Regions from separate parts of the Cedecea neteri genome, predicted to be linked through region 4. Evidence: predicted binding sites of a transcription regulator. Region 4 holds the regulator's gene; each other region holds the start of a gene.
The links. The regulator PhoB, encoded in region 4, activates phosphate uptake and scavenging genes when phosphate is short. The targets are predictions, from matches to a motif close to CTGTCATAAAACTGNCNNAT.
Positions count from the first base shown of each region.

Region 1: a site for PhoB is predicted at 2,246-2,265, ahead of kdgR (DNA-binding transcriptional regulator KdgR). Genes of this name have one in related genera too.
Region 2: a site for PhoB is predicted at 3,022-3,041, ahead of uvrB (excinuclease ABC subunit UvrB). Genes of this name have one in related genera too.
Region 3: a site for PhoB is predicted at 2,495-2,514, ahead of glpT (glycerol-3-phosphate transporter). Genes of this name have one in related genera too.

Region 1 is NZ_CP009459.1:3,766,675-3,771,147, reverse strand. It holds gene htpX (protease HtpX) at 1-762, shown strand, start outside; gene LH86_RS17580 (MFS transporter) at 808-2,181, opposite strand; gene kdgR (DNA-binding transcriptional regulator KdgR) at 2,357-3,148, shown strand; gene LH86_RS17570 (YobH family protein) at 3,191-3,430, opposite strand; gene mgrB (PhoP/PhoQ regulator MgrB) at 3,590-3,733, shown strand; gene LH86_RS17565 (YebO family protein) at 3,788-4,069, shown strand; gene LH86_RS17560 (MBL fold metallo-hydrolase) at 4,086-4,473, shown strand, end outside.
Region 2 is NZ_CP009459.1:2,371,711-2,376,183, reverse strand. It holds gene yvcK (uridine diphosphate-N-acetylglucosamine-binding protein YvcK) at 1-742, shown strand, start outside; gene uvrB (excinuclease ABC subunit UvrB) at 753-2,768, opposite strand; gene LH86_RS11210 (ABC transporter ATP-binding protein) at 3,560-4,270, shown strand; gene LH86_RS11205 (helix-turn-helix transcriptional regulator) at 4,283-4,473, opposite strand, start outside.
Region 3 is NZ_CP009459.1:4,242,067-4,246,539, reverse strand. It holds gene glpB (glycerol-3-phosphate dehydrogenase subunit GlpB) at 1-760, opposite strand, end outside; gene glpA (anaerobic glycerol-3-phosphate dehydrogenase subunit A) at 757-2,367, opposite strand; gene glpT (glycerol-3-phosphate transporter) at 2,628-3,980, shown strand; gene glpQ (glycerophosphodiester phosphodiesterase) at 4,000-4,473, shown strand, end outside.
Region 4 is NZ_CP009459.1:2,122,633-2,127,105, forward strand. It holds gene sbcC (exonuclease subunit SbcC) at 1-161, opposite strand, end outside; gene sbcD (exonuclease subunit SbcD) at 158-1,375, opposite strand; gene phoB (phosphate response regulator transcription factor PhoB) at 1,575-2,264, shown strand; gene phoR (phosphate regulon sensor histidine kinase PhoR) at 2,287-3,594, shown strand; gene brnQ (branched-chain amino acid transporter carrier protein BrnQ) at 4,020-4,473, shown strand, end outside.

The DNA of each region.
Region 1 (4,473 bases), 1.6 Mb from region 4:
CTGTTTGGCTTTGGCGGCTCTTTTATTTCCCTGCTGATGTCAAAATGGATGGCATTGCGTTCAGTAGGCGGTGAGGTGATTGAGCAACCTCGTAATGAAACTGAGCACTGGTTGATGGAAACCGTGCAGCGGCAGTCACAGCAGGCGGGTATCGCCATGCCGCAGGTTGCGATTTACCATGCGCCGGATATCAATGCTTTCGCCACCGGCGCTCGCCGTGACGCCTCTCTGGTTGCGGTCAGCACAGGTCTGCTGCAAAACATGAGTCGTGACGAAGCGGAAGCGGTTATCGCGCACGAAATCAGCCATATCGCCAATGGCGATATGGTCACCATGACGCTGATTCAGGGCGTGGTGAACACCTTTGTTATCTTTATCTCCCGTATCATCGCTCAGGTGGCTTCCGGCTTCCTGTCCGGGAACCGTGATGATAACGAAAGCAGCAACGGCAACCCGCTGATTTACTTTGCGGTGGCGACGGTGCTTGAGCTGGTGTTTGGCATTCTGGCAAGCATCATCACCATGTGGTTCTCACGCCATCGTGAATTCCATGCTGACGCAGGTTCCGCGAAGCTTGTGGGCCGCGAGAAGATGATTGCTGCGCTGCAGCGCCTGAAAACCAGCTACGAGCCGCAGGAAGCCAGCAGCATGATGGCGTTTTGTATCAACGGTAAGGCCAGGTCAATGAGCGAATTGTTCATGACGCACCCGCCGCTGGACAAACGTATCGAAGCGCTGCGCAGCGGCGAATACCTGAAGTAACCGGAAGGTTGAAGTGAAAAAGCGTGCCCTCGCGGCACGCTTTTTTTATGCCTGAGCCCGAGGCTGGGACATTCGCAGTCCGCTGACGACGGCGGCAATGGTGGCAAATATGCCTGCAAGAATCAGCGAGGCATGCGTCCCGCTGTTACCAAACAAGTTAAACATTAGCGCGACCAGTGCGGCGCCGCAGCTTTGACCGAGCAGGCGAGCCGTCCCCAGCATTCCGCTTGCCCCTCCGCTACGGTGGCGAGGCGCCGAGGAGATAATGGTGTGGTTATTCGGGGACTGGAAGAGGCCGAATCCTGCCCCACACAGCACCATACGCCAGATAATATTCAGGTCGGACGGATCGTGCGGGAGCATGGCCAAAGCAAACAAGCCGCAGGCCATCACTAAAAGCCCTACGGCGCCCATCAGGCCAGCATGAACACGTTCGATAAGATAACCTGCCAGCGGTGCCATCACCATCGTTGCCAGCGGCCACGGCGTTAACAGCAGACCGGTTTCAACCTCACTGCGACCCACGACGGTTTGCAGGAAAAAGGGCAGTGAAACCAGCGCCAGCATTTGAGCGCCAAACGAACATATTGACGTGCCGATAGACAGAGAAAAAATCGGAATTCGCAGCAGGTCGACCGGCAGCAGAGGGAACGGCAAGCGAAGCTGGCGACGGATGAAGAAAAAGCCAATCACGATAAGCGCAACCAGTTCACCGATAATGACGAACCCCGGCTGGCCCTGTGAAAAACCACCGATCGCTGAAATAAGCAGGCCGAAGGTGAGGGCGTTCATCACCGCACTCGGGATATCAAAACGCTGACCCTGGGATTTTTGCTGATTAGGGGGTAAATAGCGCAGCGCCAGAATCAGCGAAACGATGCCAATCGGCACATTGATTAAAAACAGCCACTGCCAGGAGGCCACCGAAAGAATTGCGGCGGCAACGGTGGGGCCGGCTGCGGAAGAGACGGCAACGATAAATGAATTGACCCCCATTCCTCGGCCAAGAAAACGTTGAGGATAAATGAGGCGTATCAGGGCGGTATTTACGCTCATTAGCGCAGCACCGCCAAAGCCTTGCAGTACGCGGGCTAAGGTGAGCATCGGCAACGACGTTGAAACGGCACAAAACAGTGAGGTCAGGCAGAACAGGACCAGACCGCATTGATAGATACGGCGGTAGCCAAAAATATCGCCGAGAAACGAAAGCGACAGCAGCGAGACAATAATCGCTATTTGATAAGCGTTAACTACCCAAATAGATTCCGCCGGGCTGGCATTCAAATCGTGCGCAATGGTAGGCAGGGCAACGTTAGCAATAGCGCCGTCCAGCACGGCCATCATGATGCCGAGCGCGATGGTTAAAATGGCGCCATAACGCTGGGGCGTAGGCAAGCCGTCGGACACTGATTTATCCATACTTTGAAAAGGCTGTCTGAGGTCGTTAGGAGGGTAATGATTTTACCATTAATTAATCTCGCTGATGCCGCAGATTTGTAACGAATCAGCAGGCTTTGATTGCGACACTCACGGGGCATCAATATACTAAAAAGCAGTTCTGATTTTTATAAAACAATAACATCCGAGGTGAAGTATGGCACTCTCAGACTCCGACAAACAGCCCGATGCAGTCTCTTCCGTGCTGAAAGTTTTCGGCATCCTGCAGGCGCTTGGTGAAGAAAAAGAGATTGGGATAACCGAACTTTCTCAGCGTGTGATGATGTCCAAGAGTACCGTGTATCGCTTTCTGCAGACTATGAAGTCACTGGGCTATGTCTCTCAGGAAGACGAGTTAGAGAAATATGCGCTGACGCTTAAGCTTTTTGAGCTTGGCAGCAGTGCCCTGCAGAACGTTGACCTTATCCGCAGTGCAGACATACAGATGAGGGAGCTCTCGCGGCGGACCAAAGAGGCGATTCACCTCGGTGCGCTGGACGACAGCAGCATTGTCTATATTCATAAAATTGACTCGCTCTATAATTTACGCATGTATTCCCGCGTAGGACGTCGGAATCCTTTGTACAGCACTGCAATCGGGAAGGTTTTGCTGGCCTGGCGACCGCGCGAGGAGATTCTGGATATTCTCTCTGACGTAGAATATGTCCGCAGCACGGAACGTACTATCGTCAGTACTGAAGCGCTTCTCCCTGTGCTTGATCAGGTGCGTGAGCAGGGGTATGGCGAAGATAACGAGGAACAGGAAGAAGGCCTTCGCTGCGTGGCGGTGCCGGTGTTTGATCGTTTTGGTGTTGTCATTGCGGGAATGAGTATTTCATTTCCAACGCTTCGCTATTCGGATGAGGGGCTGTCTGAATACGTGAATATTCTTCATCAGGCAGCGCGTGCGCTGTCAGAGCAAATGGGCTATCACCACTATCCTTTCTGATTTTGTTAAAGTGGGCCGCGCAGAACACGCGGCCCTTGAGGCCTAACCATTATCAATAGGCGTGTCCACTTTACGCAGCAGCGGGCAGTCGGTCAGGCCAATAATCCCACTGTCGGTATGAATAAACTGTGCGGTCACGGTATTACGTGCCGTCAGGTACTTACATTGCAATCCAAGTCCGGCAGCATTTTCTTTGCTGCCAATCAAAACCCCATAGCCGGAAAGCAACAGGCCAATCCAGATAATGGCAATAACAACAATCGTACGAATAATCGCTCGCATAGTGCCCTCAAACATCAATTCAATCCTGCATCAACCCTACTATGAATAATTAACGGCACAATCTGATGATTCTGAAATGAAAAAGCAGGAAACGTTACTCATGGTTTAGTTGGTTAGTGTTAAATTAGCGAAATTCTATGGTCAAGAGGTGACGATGTAGTGAGAAAGTACAGATGGGTGATCGTTCTGGTGATTGTTGTTACCTGCCTGCTGCTATGGACTCAAATGATAAATGTGATGTGCGACCAGGATGTGCAATTTTTCAGCGGCATTTGTACCATTAATAAATTTATCCCCTGGTAGTGATTTTTCTCTCTCTGCCTCAGGTGTAGAATGCGTTTTTTTTGAGGTGGTAAGATGAACGAACTGGGTTTTAGTGCTTTAACTATCATGCCGCTGGCAATCTCGCTGGTGACGTTGATTGTCGGTCTTGTCCTGTGGTTTTTTGTCAATCGTTCCAGCTGCCGTGCAAACGAGCAGATTGCGCTGCTTGAAGAACTGGTTGATTTACAGAAACGTCAAAATGCCTTGCTGCGCCGTTTGTGCGAGGCGAACGAACCAGAGCCGGAACACAAACTGGCTGCGAAGGTTGAAGAAGAAAATGACGACGACTTTGTGCGTCTGGTAGCGGAACGCTAATCTGGCTGGAGGTGGGATGAGCTGGAAAAACCCCTGGTACAATCCGCAGTTATCCCACCATTTGCCCGATGGGTTTCGCAATATCGAGCCTGCGGTACGGCAGCCTGGTGACGTCCAAAAGTGGCGGCAGGAGCGCAAAGCGCAGAAGCTGCCGCATCCTCCCGGCGAAGGTTATTCCGCGTTTATTGAGCGCTGGTGGCAGCAGGCCGATCTGAGCGGCAGCGATGACCGCGTATGGTGGCTGGGACATGCCAGCCTGTTATTGCGGCTTAGTGGCTATTTTTTGCTGACCGACCCTGTATTTTCCCGTCGTGCATCCCCGGTTTCTTTTGCGGGTCCCGCCCGGCGAACCGAAGTCCCGCTCGACCTTAACCAACTGCCTCGACTTGATGCGGTACTCATCT
Region 2 (4,473 bases), 250 kb from region 4:
CGGGATTGCCTGGGGAGATATGCGCAACTGCCTGAACCAGCTGATCACCGAACCAAGCGTGGCATCGACAATGTTTGAGTACCGTTTTGGCGGTAATGGCGAACTTTCAGGCCATAACCTCGGAAACCTGATGTTAAAAGCGCTGGATCACCTCAGCGTGCGCCCTCTGGAAGCAATCAATTTAATTCGCAACTTGCTAAAGGTCGATGCACAGCTGATTCCGATGTCGGAACATCCGGTCGATTTAATGGCTACCGACGACCAGGGCAACGCCGTGTATGGCGAAGTGAGTATCGACCAGTTGCCCAATCCACCGCAGGATTTGGCGGTCTACCCTAAAGTCCCGGCCACGCGTGAAGCCCTGGAAGCCATCGCTGAAGCCGATTTAATTTTGATTGGCCCAGGGAGCTTTTACACCAGCCTGATGCCGATTCTGCTGCTTGAAGAGATGGATCAGGCGCTGCGCCGCACGCCAGCGCCAATGGTGTATATCGGCAACCTGGGCAAAGAGCTAAGCCCTGCCGCAGCCAGCCTTTCCCTGCGCCAAAAACTTGAGTTGATGGAACAGCATATCGGAAAACGCGTTATCGATGCCGTACTGGTTGGCCCGCAGGTTGACGTCAGCGAAGTAGGCGACAGATTGGTTATCCAACAGCCGCTGGAGGCCAGCGACATTCGCTATCGCCACGACCGCCAGCTGCTGCGGGCAGCCCTCGAACAGGCCGTGCAGCAGCTCGGTTAAGGCTCGCCGCTTATGAGGCGGCGATAAACATTTCGCGCAACTTGTGGAGCTGGTCGCGAACCTGCGCGGCCTCTTCAAACTCCAGATTCTGCGCATGTTCCAGCATCTTCGTTTCAAGCTGATGAATTTTCTGCTGCAGCGCTTTCGGGGTCAGCACAACTTCATCATCTTCAATCACGCTGCGTGCTTTGGTTTTAACCCGCCCTTTGGTCTTAGCCATGCCTTCGCCAAGCTGCAGAACGTCCACCACTCGTTTGTTCAGGCCCTGCGGCGTAATACCATTCTCTTCGTTGTAGCGCTGCTGCTTCTCACGGCGGCGTTCGGTTTCACCAATCGCTTTGGCCATTGACGGCGTGATTTTATCGCCGTAGAGAATCGCCTTGCCGTTAACGTTACGCGCCGCACGGCCAATGGTCTGAATAAGCGAGCGCTCGGAACGCAGAAAACCTTCTTTATCCGCATCCAGAATGGCAACCAGCGACACTTCCGGCATATCAAGACCTTCTCGCAGCAGGTTGATCCCCACCAGGACGTCAAATTCACCAAGACGCAAATCGCGGATAATCTCCATGCGCTCCACGGTGTCGATATCTGAGTGCAGGTAGCGCACGCGCTCGCCATGCTCCTCTAAATACTCGGTCAGATCTTCCGCCATCCGCTTGGTTAATGTCGTCACCAGCACGCGTTCATTGATGGCCACACGTTTACGAATTTCAGAGAGCAAATCATCTACCTGCGTTGCCACCGGGCGCACTTCAATCACTGGATCGAGCAGCCCCGTAGGGCGAACAACCTGGTCAACGATGTCCTCGCCAGATTTTTCCAGCTCATAGTTGCCCGGCGTCGCTGAAACGTAGATGGTCTGCGGGGCCAGCGCTTCAAACTCTTCAAATTTTAACGGGCGGTTATCCAGCGCCGACGGCAGGCGGAAACCGTATTCCACCAGCGTTTCTTTACGGGCTCGGTCGCCACGATACATGCCGCCAATTTGCGGAATGGTGACGTGGGATTCATCCACCACCAGCAGGCCATCAGCCGGAAGATAGTCAAAAAGCGTCGGGGGTGGTTCGCCAGGCCCTCGCCCGGAGAGGAAGCGCGAGTAGTTTTCAATGCCCGAGCAATAACCCAGCTCGTTCATCATCTCGAGATCAAACTGGGTTCGCTGGGTAATACGCTGCTCTTCCAGCAGTTTATTATTTTCCAGCAGGAATTTTCGGCGCTCGGCCAGCTCAACTTTGATGTCTTCCATCGCCTGCACAATACGCTCGCGCGGCGTCACGTAGTGCGATTTAGGGTAGATAGTAAAACGCTGAATAGTTTGATCGATTTGCCCGGTGAGCGGATCAAACAGCGACAGCCTTTCAACCTCTTCGTCGAACAATTCAACGCGAAGCGCAAGATCGTCTGATTCAGCCGGGAAGATATCGACCACCTCCCCTCTTACGCGGAACGTACCGCGCTGGAATGCCTGATCGTTGCGCGTGTATTGCAGCTCCGTGAGACGGCGCAGGATCGCCCGCTGATCGATGATCATGCCCTTCGTCAGATGAAGCATCATCTTCAGGTACAGGTCCGGGTCACCCAGACCGTAGATCGCCGACACGGATGCCACCACGATGACGTCCCGGCGCTCAAGCAGCGCTTTGGTCGCCGACAGACGCATCTGTTCAATGTGTTCGTTCACCGACGCATCTTTTTCAATGAAGGTGTCCGAGCTTGGCACATAAGCTTCAGGCTGGTAGTAATCGTAGTAAGAGACAAAAAACTCAACGGCATTGTCCGGGAAGAACTCTTTCATTTCACCGTAAAGCTGCGCCGCCAGCGTCTTATTTGGCGCCAGTACCATCGTGGGGCGCTGAAGGTCAGCAATCACGTTTGCCACCGTGAAGGTTTTACCCGACCCCGTAACGCCCAGCAGCGTCTGGTGCGCCAGCCCGTTTTCAAGCCCGTCTTTCAGGCGAAGGATAGCTTCAGGCTGGTCGCCAGAAGGTTTAAATGCGGAATTCAGTTTGAACGCTTTACTCATGAACGGGCTACCTGATGAAGAAACGAGCGGGCCGGAGAGTAATTTTACCCGGCAGCGGGATTTTTGCCAGTATAAAAACTGTATAAAACACCAGTTCTCATTTTTACTACGCCTGCTAACGACTGCTTTTTGCCACTTTGTTTGCCCACAATTTGCCCCTTCGCCAGATAAATCTCCAGCCGTGACCGGTTATCCCCAAATTTTTTCGCCTTTTAACATTTGTCAAGGGAGGTAAGGATACCTCTGGCCGAATGTTTGACAGTTTTATTGCAGCTGTTGCTTTTATTTAACAAATTGAATTTAAATGAATATTTCACAAAGACCGGTTTCGCGCCAATTTGGCCGCAGGCCGCGCCCGCTCTCGCTTTCGTCAAGTTTTCTAACTCTAATGCACAAGGTTATCCACAGGAATGGTGGATAACTGCAGCAAGCCCTTTTGCCTAGCCACTCGGAAAAATCCCTGATCTTCCTGTGCCAGGGGCGAAAAAAAATTTTCGCTAATTTTTTTGCTTTTATTCATTCGATTTCGCTATACCCGGCCATATTGAGCAAGATCCCGAAATCGAGATATATCCTGAGGTTAAAAGGCGTTTTATTGCACCAAATTCGTTCTTTTTAGCACCTGTCGGGTGCAGCAAGATCTCATCTTGCACCTCAACTTTATCCTCTCAGGAAACCGATACTCAGTTTTATCCTGAATAGCGCGATGCTTTCAGGCGTTATCACCAAGCTGGCAAGCTAATTGCAGCATATCCAGGGGGGAAATGACTCCCCAACCCAGGAGATGAGCCATGCTTAGCTTACGCGCTGTTAATCAGTTCTACGGTAACAATCACATTCTGTGGAACCTCGACCTCGAGCTGACCTCGGGAGAATGCACCTGCGTGCTTGGCGCGCCAGGCCAGGGCAAAACCACGCTCGTAAACTGCATTACCGGCTATTTGCCAGTCCAAAGCGGCAGCATGCTGTGGCAACAGGCGGGACAGCCGCCCGAAGACTTGGTGAATAAACCGGTTGAGCGCAGGACTGCGCTTGGGATCGGTTACGTTCCCCAGGACAGACGCATCTTCTCCCAGCTTAGCGTTGAGGAAAACCTGCAGATAGCCATGATGGCCGGTCATCAGGCCCCTCGGGCCATTCCGGTGCTAATTGATGACCTGTTTCCCGAGCTTTATAGCCTACGGCAGGTAAAAAGCTGCGAACTCAGCGGAGATATGCAGCAACAGTTAGCGCTTGCCAGGGCACTGGTTTTAGAACCCAGGCTGCTGATACTGGATGAGCCCACTCTCGGCGGAGGGCACCGCTTTATCACAGAAATGGGCAACCTCATCCGGCGCTTAAACCGCGACTTCGGCCTGACTATTTTGTTGGTCGAACAGCGGCTGTCTTTTATACGCCGGGTTGCAGACAAGTTTTGCCTGTTACATAAAGGCCGGAATGTCGCGCAAGGAAATGTCTCCCAACTGGACGACAAGCTCGTGGCAGGCTGGTTAGATCCCTGAACGCAGTCTCTACTACAAATTGTTCAATTTTGCCTGAAAGACCGGGTTGAGGTCCGTCATCGCCCGATGCAGGTTGCACTGCCGCGTCACTTTTGCGATATCCAGCAAAGGCGAAGGTATGGACCTCACGCCAGAGCTGTTCATCCAGCGTAAAACCGCGTCGAGATTCCATAGTGCCGTTTTCCCATCATGTACTGGCGCTG
Region 3 (4,473 bases), 2.1 Mb from region 4:
CAAGTACCGAAGGCGGCAGCGTTGGCAGCAGTTTTACCGGCACGTTTAGCGCCTGTTGCAGGGCTGAAACCGTACTTTCCTCCAGGCCGAGGCAGGCGGGCAGGATCATGGCTTCACCGCTGCCTAATAGCAGCCTGAGTTCATCCACCAGCGCCGGAAGGTTTTCCGGCAGATCCAGCACCCGGGCAATGTTCACGGCGCGAAACTCGCTGGGGTTGTTTCGCAGGACATCGAGTACCGGCAAGGTAAGCTCGGCGACGTGCACGTTACAGCCGGTGGCTGACAGTGAACCCGCCACCAGCTCAGCCTGAAAATCCAGGAAGCCAGCAATATTAATCACCGTCACTTTTTGCCAGGGCAACGGCGCCTGTGGCACTTCCGGCGGGCTGAGCCAGCTGGCTCTTTGCTTGCCCAGCGGCGTGATTCTGAGGTGATTCTGGCGGTGATGACCCACCAGCGGAATACCAGCCCTGGCCAGCAGTTGCTCACTCTCTGCGGCGAGCGCCAGCACACGCTCTTTGCCCATCAGGCTATAGGGGTGATGAGGCGCTTGCTCCGCCAGGTTTTCCAGCGCGGCCTCTGGCTGGTGAACGGGAGTGCCGTCCGGTAACGTTGAAAGCAAATCCAGTGAGCCAGAAGAGAAGTGCAGCGCGCTTTGCCCACGGCTGACGATGGCGCAGCGCTGGCCGCTTTCCGCCAGCTTTATGCCGGCTGTCAGTCCGGCCAGGCCGCTGCCAATGATAATAGTGTCGAATTTCATCCCTGTTCTCCGTTATCCAGACCGCATAGCCCCTGGTAAACCCAGGCGGTAAATTCGCTTTCTCGCAGTGCATTTCCCCAGGCGACAGGGCGAACGCCCTTCCAGCGTTCGTTGAGGAAGTGAGAGAGCTGCTCCAGCGATTGGGCAGGCGTAGTGAGCTGGAAGCGCTGCAGGAGACCGGCTGCCCGACAGGCGCACAGCTCGCCCTGGCAGGTGCCCATGCCGACGCGCGTTCTGCGGCGCAAATCTCCCAGGTTTTTTACGCCCAGGGCATCAATGGCATAGCGCACTTCGCCGGTGGTGACGGCTTCGCATTCGCACACCAGGCTGTTGCTGAGTCGGCTGTTATTGAGCAGCCGCGTCGCTCGGTCACCGTGCCGCCAGACGGCGGAACCGCGAATTGTTGGCGGTAAGGAGATAACTTTCCCCAGCGTTTGCTCCGCGGTCTGCTCGGAGCCCGGCAGCGACGCTGAAGCCGTGGAGCAGGGCGTGGTGTTGCCTAAACGCTCGCAAACCAGGTCCGTTGCCCACTCCGCCATCAGGCGGTAGGTCATCAGTTTCCCGCCGGTAATGGTGATGAAGCCGTCCATGCCGTCGCGCTTCGCGTGGTCCAGCAGCACAATTCCGCGGCTGACGCTGCGCCCGGTAGGATCGTTGTCGCTGGCAACCAGAGGTCGGACGCCAGCGTAGGCCCGAAGGATGCGGGTTCGGCCCAGCACCGGCGCCAGTTTTTCTCCCTCACGAATCAGCGCGTCCACTTCATCCGGCGCGACGCACATGTTGTCGATTTGGTCGTAGTCGATATGCGTTGAAGTTGTACCGATAAGCGAAATGGTATCGCCGGGGACCAGAATATCGGCGTCTGCCGGTTTGCGGCAGCGGTTGATGACCATGTTATTGATGCGGTGCCCGAGGATCAGTAATGTCCCTTTGGCCGGGAACATTTTTACGCTGAGATCGGCATATTCTGCGATGCGTTGCCCCCAGATCCCTGCGGCATTTACCACCATTGGCGCCCGGAACTCACCTGGCTGGCGCGTAAGGTGGTTGAAGACTCGCACGCCGCAAACGCGTGAGCCTTCGCGAATCAGCCCGGTGATCTCGCAGCCCGTCAGCACTTCTGCCCCGTGTTCTTTGGCATCAAGCATGTTAGCGGCGGTGAGGCGGAAGGGATCGACCGTGCCATCCGGAACACGAACCGCGCCGAGAAGCGATGGATTGGCTGAAGGCTCCAGCCGCAATGCCTCTCTGGGATCCAATGCTTCTGCGGGAATACCGGCCTGGCGGCAGGCGGCGATAAACCCGCTTTGAAACCCCAGGTCATCTTCCGGCAGGGTAATAAACAGGCCATCCGTGGGCTCGATACAGTGGCGGGCAATCCGCCGTAGAATGCGGTTTTCTTCGATGCACTCTTTGGCGGATTCTCCGTCGGTGACCGCATAGCGTGAGCCGCTATGAAGCAGGCCGTGATTGCGGCCTGTGGCACCGGTTGCGATGTCGTGACGTTCAAGCAGCAGTACTTTCAGCCCGCGGCGGGCGCAGTCTCGCGCTATGCCGGCACCGGTTGCCCCTCCACCGATGATAATCACGTCCGCTTCTCTGCTCACATGGTGCTCCTTTACCCTTTTTTATTTACCGTTATTCAGCCACAAAGAAAGTGTGGAATGTTTGATTGCGAGCAAATTCGAGCAATAAACGAAAATAATTAGTGAAAATATGCACCATTTCGCCTTTCTGTAATAAAAATGTAACATTGTGTGCGATGTTTCACAGTAAATACGCGCCCAGATAACTACCATGCGCTCGCAAAAGAACATTTGGCAGGAGCCGCTTGCTCCCGCTGAACATCAACGCCACGGAGGCTCGTATGTTAAGTATCTTCAAACCCGCCGCGCATAAGACGCGTTTGCCAGAGGAGCAGATAGATCCGACCTATCGCCGCCTGCGCTGGCAAATCTTCATGGGTATCTTTTTTGGTTATGCCGCTTACTATCTGGTGAGGAAAAACTTTACCCTTGCGATGCCGTATCTGGTGGAGCAGGGCTTCTCCCGAGGCGATCTCGGTTTTGCACTTTCCGGGATTTCGATCGCTTACGGATTTTCGAAATTCATCATGGGTTCGGTCTCCGATCGCTCGAATCCGCGCGTATTTCTACCCGCCGGGCTGATTCTTGCCGCCGCCGTGATGCTGTTTATGGGCTTTGTGCCGTGGGCAACGTCCAGCATCGCAATCATGTTTGTGCTGCTGTTCGCCTGTGGCTGGTTCCAGGGCATGGGATGGCCGCCGTGCGGGCGCACCATGGTGCACTGGTGGTCGCAGAAGGAGCGTGGAGGCATTGTTTCCGTCTGGAACTGCGCCCATAACGTCGGCGGTGGTATTCCTCCGCTGCTGTTCCTGCTGGGGATGGCGTGGTTTAACGACTGGCATGCGGCGCTGTACATGCCCGCTTTCGCCGCCATCATTGTGGCGATTATCGCTTTCGGTTTAATGCGCGACACGCCTCAATCCTGCGGCCTGCCGCCGATTGAAGAGTACAAAAACGACTACCCGGACGATTACAGCGAGAAAGCGGAAGAAGAGCTGACGGCTAAGCAGATCTTCATGAAGTACGTCTTCCCTAACCGTCTGCTGTGGTACATCGCCATTGCCAACGTGTTTGTCTATTTGCTGCGTTACGGCATCCTGGACTGGTCGCCAACTTACCTGAAAGAAGTGAAGCACTTCGCGCTGGATAAATCCTCGTGGGCCTACTTCCTTTATGAATACGCGGGTATTCCCGGCACGCTGCTGTGCGGCTGGATGTCGGACAAGGTGTTTAAAGGTAACCGCGGCGCGACAGGCGTGTTCTTCATGGTGCTGGTGACAATTGCCACCGTGGTTTACTGGCTCAACCCGCCGGGCAATCCGGGCGTGGATATGACCTGTATGATCGTTATCGGTTTCCTGATTTACGGCCCGGTGATGCTGATTGGCCTGCATGCGCTTGAGCTTGCACCTAAGAAAGCGGCAGGGACGGCAGCGGGCTTTACCGGCCTGTTTGGCTACCTGGGCGGCTCGGTCGCGGCCAGCGCGATTGTCGGCTACACCGTGGACTTCTTCGGCTGGGACGGCGGCTTTATCGTGATGATTGGCGGCAGTATTTTGGCCGTGCTGTTGCTGATTGTGGTGATGATTGGTGAGCGTAAACACCACGATGAAAAAATGCTGAAAAACGGCTAAGGAAAACACCATGAAACTGATGGCAAAATCTTTACTGGCGGGTGTGGTGCTGGTGGCAACCAGCAGCGTCTTCGCCCAGACGACGGACAAAATCGTGATTGCCCACCGGGGCGCCAGCGGCTACCTGCCCGAGCACACGCTGCCGGCGAAGGCGATGGCCTATGCCCAGGGCGCGGATTACCTTGAGCAAGACCTGGTGATGACCAAAGACGACAGACTGGTGGTGCTGCATGACCACTATCTGGACAGGGTGACCGACGTCGCGAAGCGCTTCCCGGATCGGGCGCGCAAAGACGGGCGCTACTACGCCATCGACTTTACGCTGGCGGAAATCAAGTCTCTGAAGTTCACCGAGGGCTTCGACATCGTTAACGGCAAGCAGGTGCAGACCTATCCGGGGCGTTTCCCGATGGGTAAATCTGATTTCCGCGTGCACACCTTTGAAGAAGAGATCGAGTTTGTTCAGGGGCTGAACCATTCCACCGGGAAAAAC
Region 4 (4,473 bases):
AGCGCCAGGCAAATAGCATCCAGCAGGGTGGTTTTGCCCGCGCCCGTGGGGCCGGTGATGGCAAACAGTCCGTTACTGGCGAAAGGCTCCTGGGTGAAATCAATTTTCCACTCGCCTTTCAGGGAGTTGATGTTTTTTAACCGCAGGCTGAGGATCTTCATGCCTGTTCCTCCTGCTGGTGCAAATCTGAAAGGGTTTGGGCAAACAGCGTTCTTAGCCTGGCGGCGCGTTCCTCGCTGGTTTCTTCCTGGCTTAGCCGCCGCTCAAAGACCTCTTCAACGCTTAACTCGCTCAGCGTTTCTTTATGCTGGCTGGCAATCACCCGTTCGCGCTGTTCCCGGCTGCGGCGCAGCAGAACGACTTCGACCGGCAAATCGTCGGTGAGCGCCTGCACCTGGCGCTGCATGTCGTGCAGATATTCGTCGGTGGCGATCTCAATATCCAGCCAAACTTTGGGTTCAGTCGGCGCATTTCGCCACTGCTCAAGCTGCTGTTCGATTTCACGCAGAGACCCTTTCACTATGGCCAGCGGCTGGCTGATGGGGACTTCCAGAGGCTCGACGCTGGCCAGCGCCCCGTCGTTGAATGTCACCAGAAAAACGGTTTTCGCTTTGCCGGTTTCGTCGAAGCTCAGCGGAATCGGTGAGCCGCTGTAGCGAATATGTTCCGTGCCGCCAATTTTTTGCGCGCGATGAATGTGCCCAAGCGCAATGTAGTCGGCGGGCGGGAAGTGCTGCGCCGGGAAGGCATCCAGCGTGCCAATATAGATATCGCGCACCGCATCGGATTTCGTCACGCCCACAGTGGTCAGGTGCCCGGTGGCGATAATCGGCAGCGGCCTGTCGTCTCTAAGGGCAGCGGCGGCATCAAAGCATTGCTGATAATGTTCGCTGATGGCCTCCATTAAAGAGCGCTGTTTTTCATGACCGGACAGCCCGGCCTGGCTGCTTTGAATATCGCGAGGACGCAGGAAAGGTATCGGGCAGAGAATCGCCCCCGGCGTGCCGTCTTTTTGATTGAGCAGCAGCGCCTGCTCGTCTTTGTTATGGCGGGCGCTGGCAATCACTCGGGTATTCAGGCAGGCCAGCAGCTCACGGGATTCATTCAGGGTGGCTACGGAATCGTGATTCCCCGCCAGCACCACGAGCTGGCAGCCGGTGCGCTGCAGCTGCACGACAAAACGGTTATACATTTCACGGGCGTAGCTCGGCGGCGAGCCGGTATCAAAGATATCTCCCGCCACGAGGATCGCATCCACCTGATGTTCGACCGCGGCGTTTAACAACCAGTCGAGAAAGGCCTGATGTTCAGAAGCCCGGCTTTTGGTATAGAAGTTTTGGCCGAGGTGCCAGTCTGATGTGTGGAGAATGCGCATAACCTGTCCCATGGCAAAGAGGCGAATTACCGATTATAAGCTATTGAGCTGGCAGCGTAACCGTCAGTAAAAATCCGTGGCTGTCATAATTCAAAAAGGTGAAATATCTGGCCGTCATCTTTTTCATAAATCTGTCATAAATCTGACGCATACTGGCGCACAATTAATAAGAGATGGTCTCTTTTCAACAGGGTAAATCATGGCGAGACGCATTTTAGTCGTAGAAGATGAAGCTCCGATTCGTGAAATGGTGAGCTTTGTGCTCGAGCAAAATGGCTTCCAGTCGGTAGAGGCGGAAGATTATGACAGCGCGGTTAACCTGCTGATTGAACCTTTCCCCGACCTGATCCTGCTGGACTGGATGCTGCCAGGCGGTTCCGGGATCCAGTTTATCAAGCACCTGAAGCGTGAAGCGCTGACCCGGGAAATTCCGGTGATGATGCTGACCGCGCGTGGCGAAGAAGAAGATCGCGTGCGTGGCCTTGAAGTCGGTGCCGATGATTACATCACTAAGCCATTCTCTCCTAAAGAGCTGGTGGCGCGTATTAAAGCCGTGATGCGTCGTATTTCCCCGATGGCGGTGGAAGAGGTGATTGAGATGCAGGGGCTGAGCCTTGACCCGTCCTCACACCGCGTGATGACCGGCGAAGATCCGCTCGACATGGGGCCAACTGAATTTAAGCTGTTACACTTCTTTATGACCCACCCGGAGCGCGTTTACAGCCGTGAACAGCTGCTTAATAACGTGTGGGGAACTAACGTTTACGTTGAAGACCGTACCGTAGACGTGCATATTCGTCGCCTGCGTAAAGCGTTGGAAACAAGTGGTCATGACAAAATGGTGCAAACAGTTCGCGGCACGGGTTATCGTTTTTCAACCCGTTTTTAATATGCTGACAGGAGCGTGACGCGTGCTGGAACGGCTGTCATGGAAAAGGCTGGTACTGGAGCTGGTGCTCTGTTGTATGCCAGCGGCAATTCTCGGATTGATTTTTGGCCACCTGCCGTGGTTTTTACTGGCGGCGGTGACCGCCCTGCTAAGCTGGCATTTCTGGAATTTACTTCGTCTTTCCTGGTGGCTGTGGGTTGACCGCAGCATGACCCCGCCGCCCGGGCGGGGAAGCTGGGAACCTCTGCTGTACGGGCTGCACCAGATGCAGTTACGTAATAAAAAGCGCCGCAAAGAGTTAGGCAACCTGATCAAACGCTTCCGAAGCGGAGCTGAATCTCTACCCGATGCGGTGGTGTTGACCACCGAAGAAGGCACCATTTTTTGGTGTAACGGCCTGGCACAGCAGCTGCTTGGCCTGCGCTGGCCGGACGATAACGGCCAAAATATCCTCAACTTGCTGCGTTACCCCGAATTTTCGCAATACGTGGCGAAGCAGCAGTTTGGTCGCCCGCTGACGCTGGTGCTAAACAATGGCCGTCATCTTGAGTTCCGCGTGATGCCCTACGCCGACGGGCAGTGGCTGATGGTGGCGCGAGACGTCACGCAGATGCATCAGCTTGAAGGTGCTCGCCGTAACTTCTTTGCCAACGTTAGCCATGAGCTGCGCACGCCGCTGACCGTGTTACAGGGTTATCTGGAGATGATGCAGGATCAGGCTCTGGAAGGGCCGCTGCGGGACAAAGCGCTGCATACCATGCGCGAGCAAACCTCTCGCATGGAAGGGCTGGTGAGGCAATTGTTAACGCTGTCGCGCATTGAAGCTGCGCCCACGCTGTCGATGAATGAAAAAATCGACGTGCCGCTGATGCTGCGCGTGGTTGAGCGGGAGGCGCAGACGTTGAGCCAGCAGAAGCAAACGCTCACTTTTAACGTTGAGCCAGGGCTGCAGGTTTACGGCAACGAAGAACAGCTGCGCAGCGCGATCTCAAACCTGGTATATAACGCGGTGAATCACACGCCAGCCGGGACGCACATCACCGTCACCTGGCACAGACTGCCTCACGGCGTAGCGTTCAGCGTGAAGGATACCGGGCCGGGGATCTCCGCCGAGCACATTCCGCGCCTGACGGAGCGTTTCTACCGCGTAGACAAAGCGCGATCCCGGCAGACAGGGGGCAGCGGCCTTGGGCTGGCTATCGTGAAGCACGCCCTTAGCCATCATGATGCACGGCTGGATATCGAAAGCGTACCGGGGCAGGGATCGACGTTTTCGTTCATTCTGCCCGAGCGCTTAATTGCCCCTGAGTCAGCGGTGGCGGCACATTAATTCACCGCAACCGTCAAGTTCGCTTTCCACAGGCCAGTTTTCTGGCCTTTTTGTTTGTATTTTCACCACTCGTTAAGTGATGAATATCGAATTGATGCTTTTTTGTCCGAATGATAAGCCATAACAAAAGCGTATAATCAACTTTATTCACTGCTTATGCGTATTTTTAAAGGATATATTTCTGGTTTCCCGATCCCTTCTTGTCTTCAAACGCTATAAGCGTTTTAATTGCCCCCCTGTTATTACCAGACCGACTGAAATTGCGTGGTAATTCGACTAACTATTCTTCGCCACCGATCCGGAGAAGCATATTCCGCTGTCGTTACCGGTAATAACCGCGTTTTTACCGAACGTTATTTGGACTGAACGTCGGTTTAAAAATTTGAGCATTTTCAACACCACACATCCACAGGCTGCTTTATTTTATGACCTATCATTTGAAATCTCGTGACATCATCGCGCTGGGCTTTATGACCTTTGCGCTGTTTGTGGGCGCGGGCAACATTATTTTCCCTCCTATGGTTGGCTTACAGGCTGGCGAGCACGTCTGGACGGCGGCGCTTGGCTTCCTGGTGACGGCGGTAGGTTTACCCGTTCTGACTATCGTGGCGATTGCCCGCGTGGGCGGTGGTATTGATAGCCTCAGCTCGCCGATTGGCCGCCGCGCCGGTATTTTGCTGGCGACGGTCTGCTACCTGGCTGTAGGGCCGCTGTTTGCCACGCCGCGTACCACCACCGTTTCCTTTGAAGTGGGGATTGCCCCGCTGACCGGCATGGGTGATATGCCGCTGTTTATCTACAGCGTGGTCTACTTCGCGCTGGTGATCGGGATTTCTCTTTATCCTGGTAAGCTGCTGGATACCGTGGGCCACGTGCTGG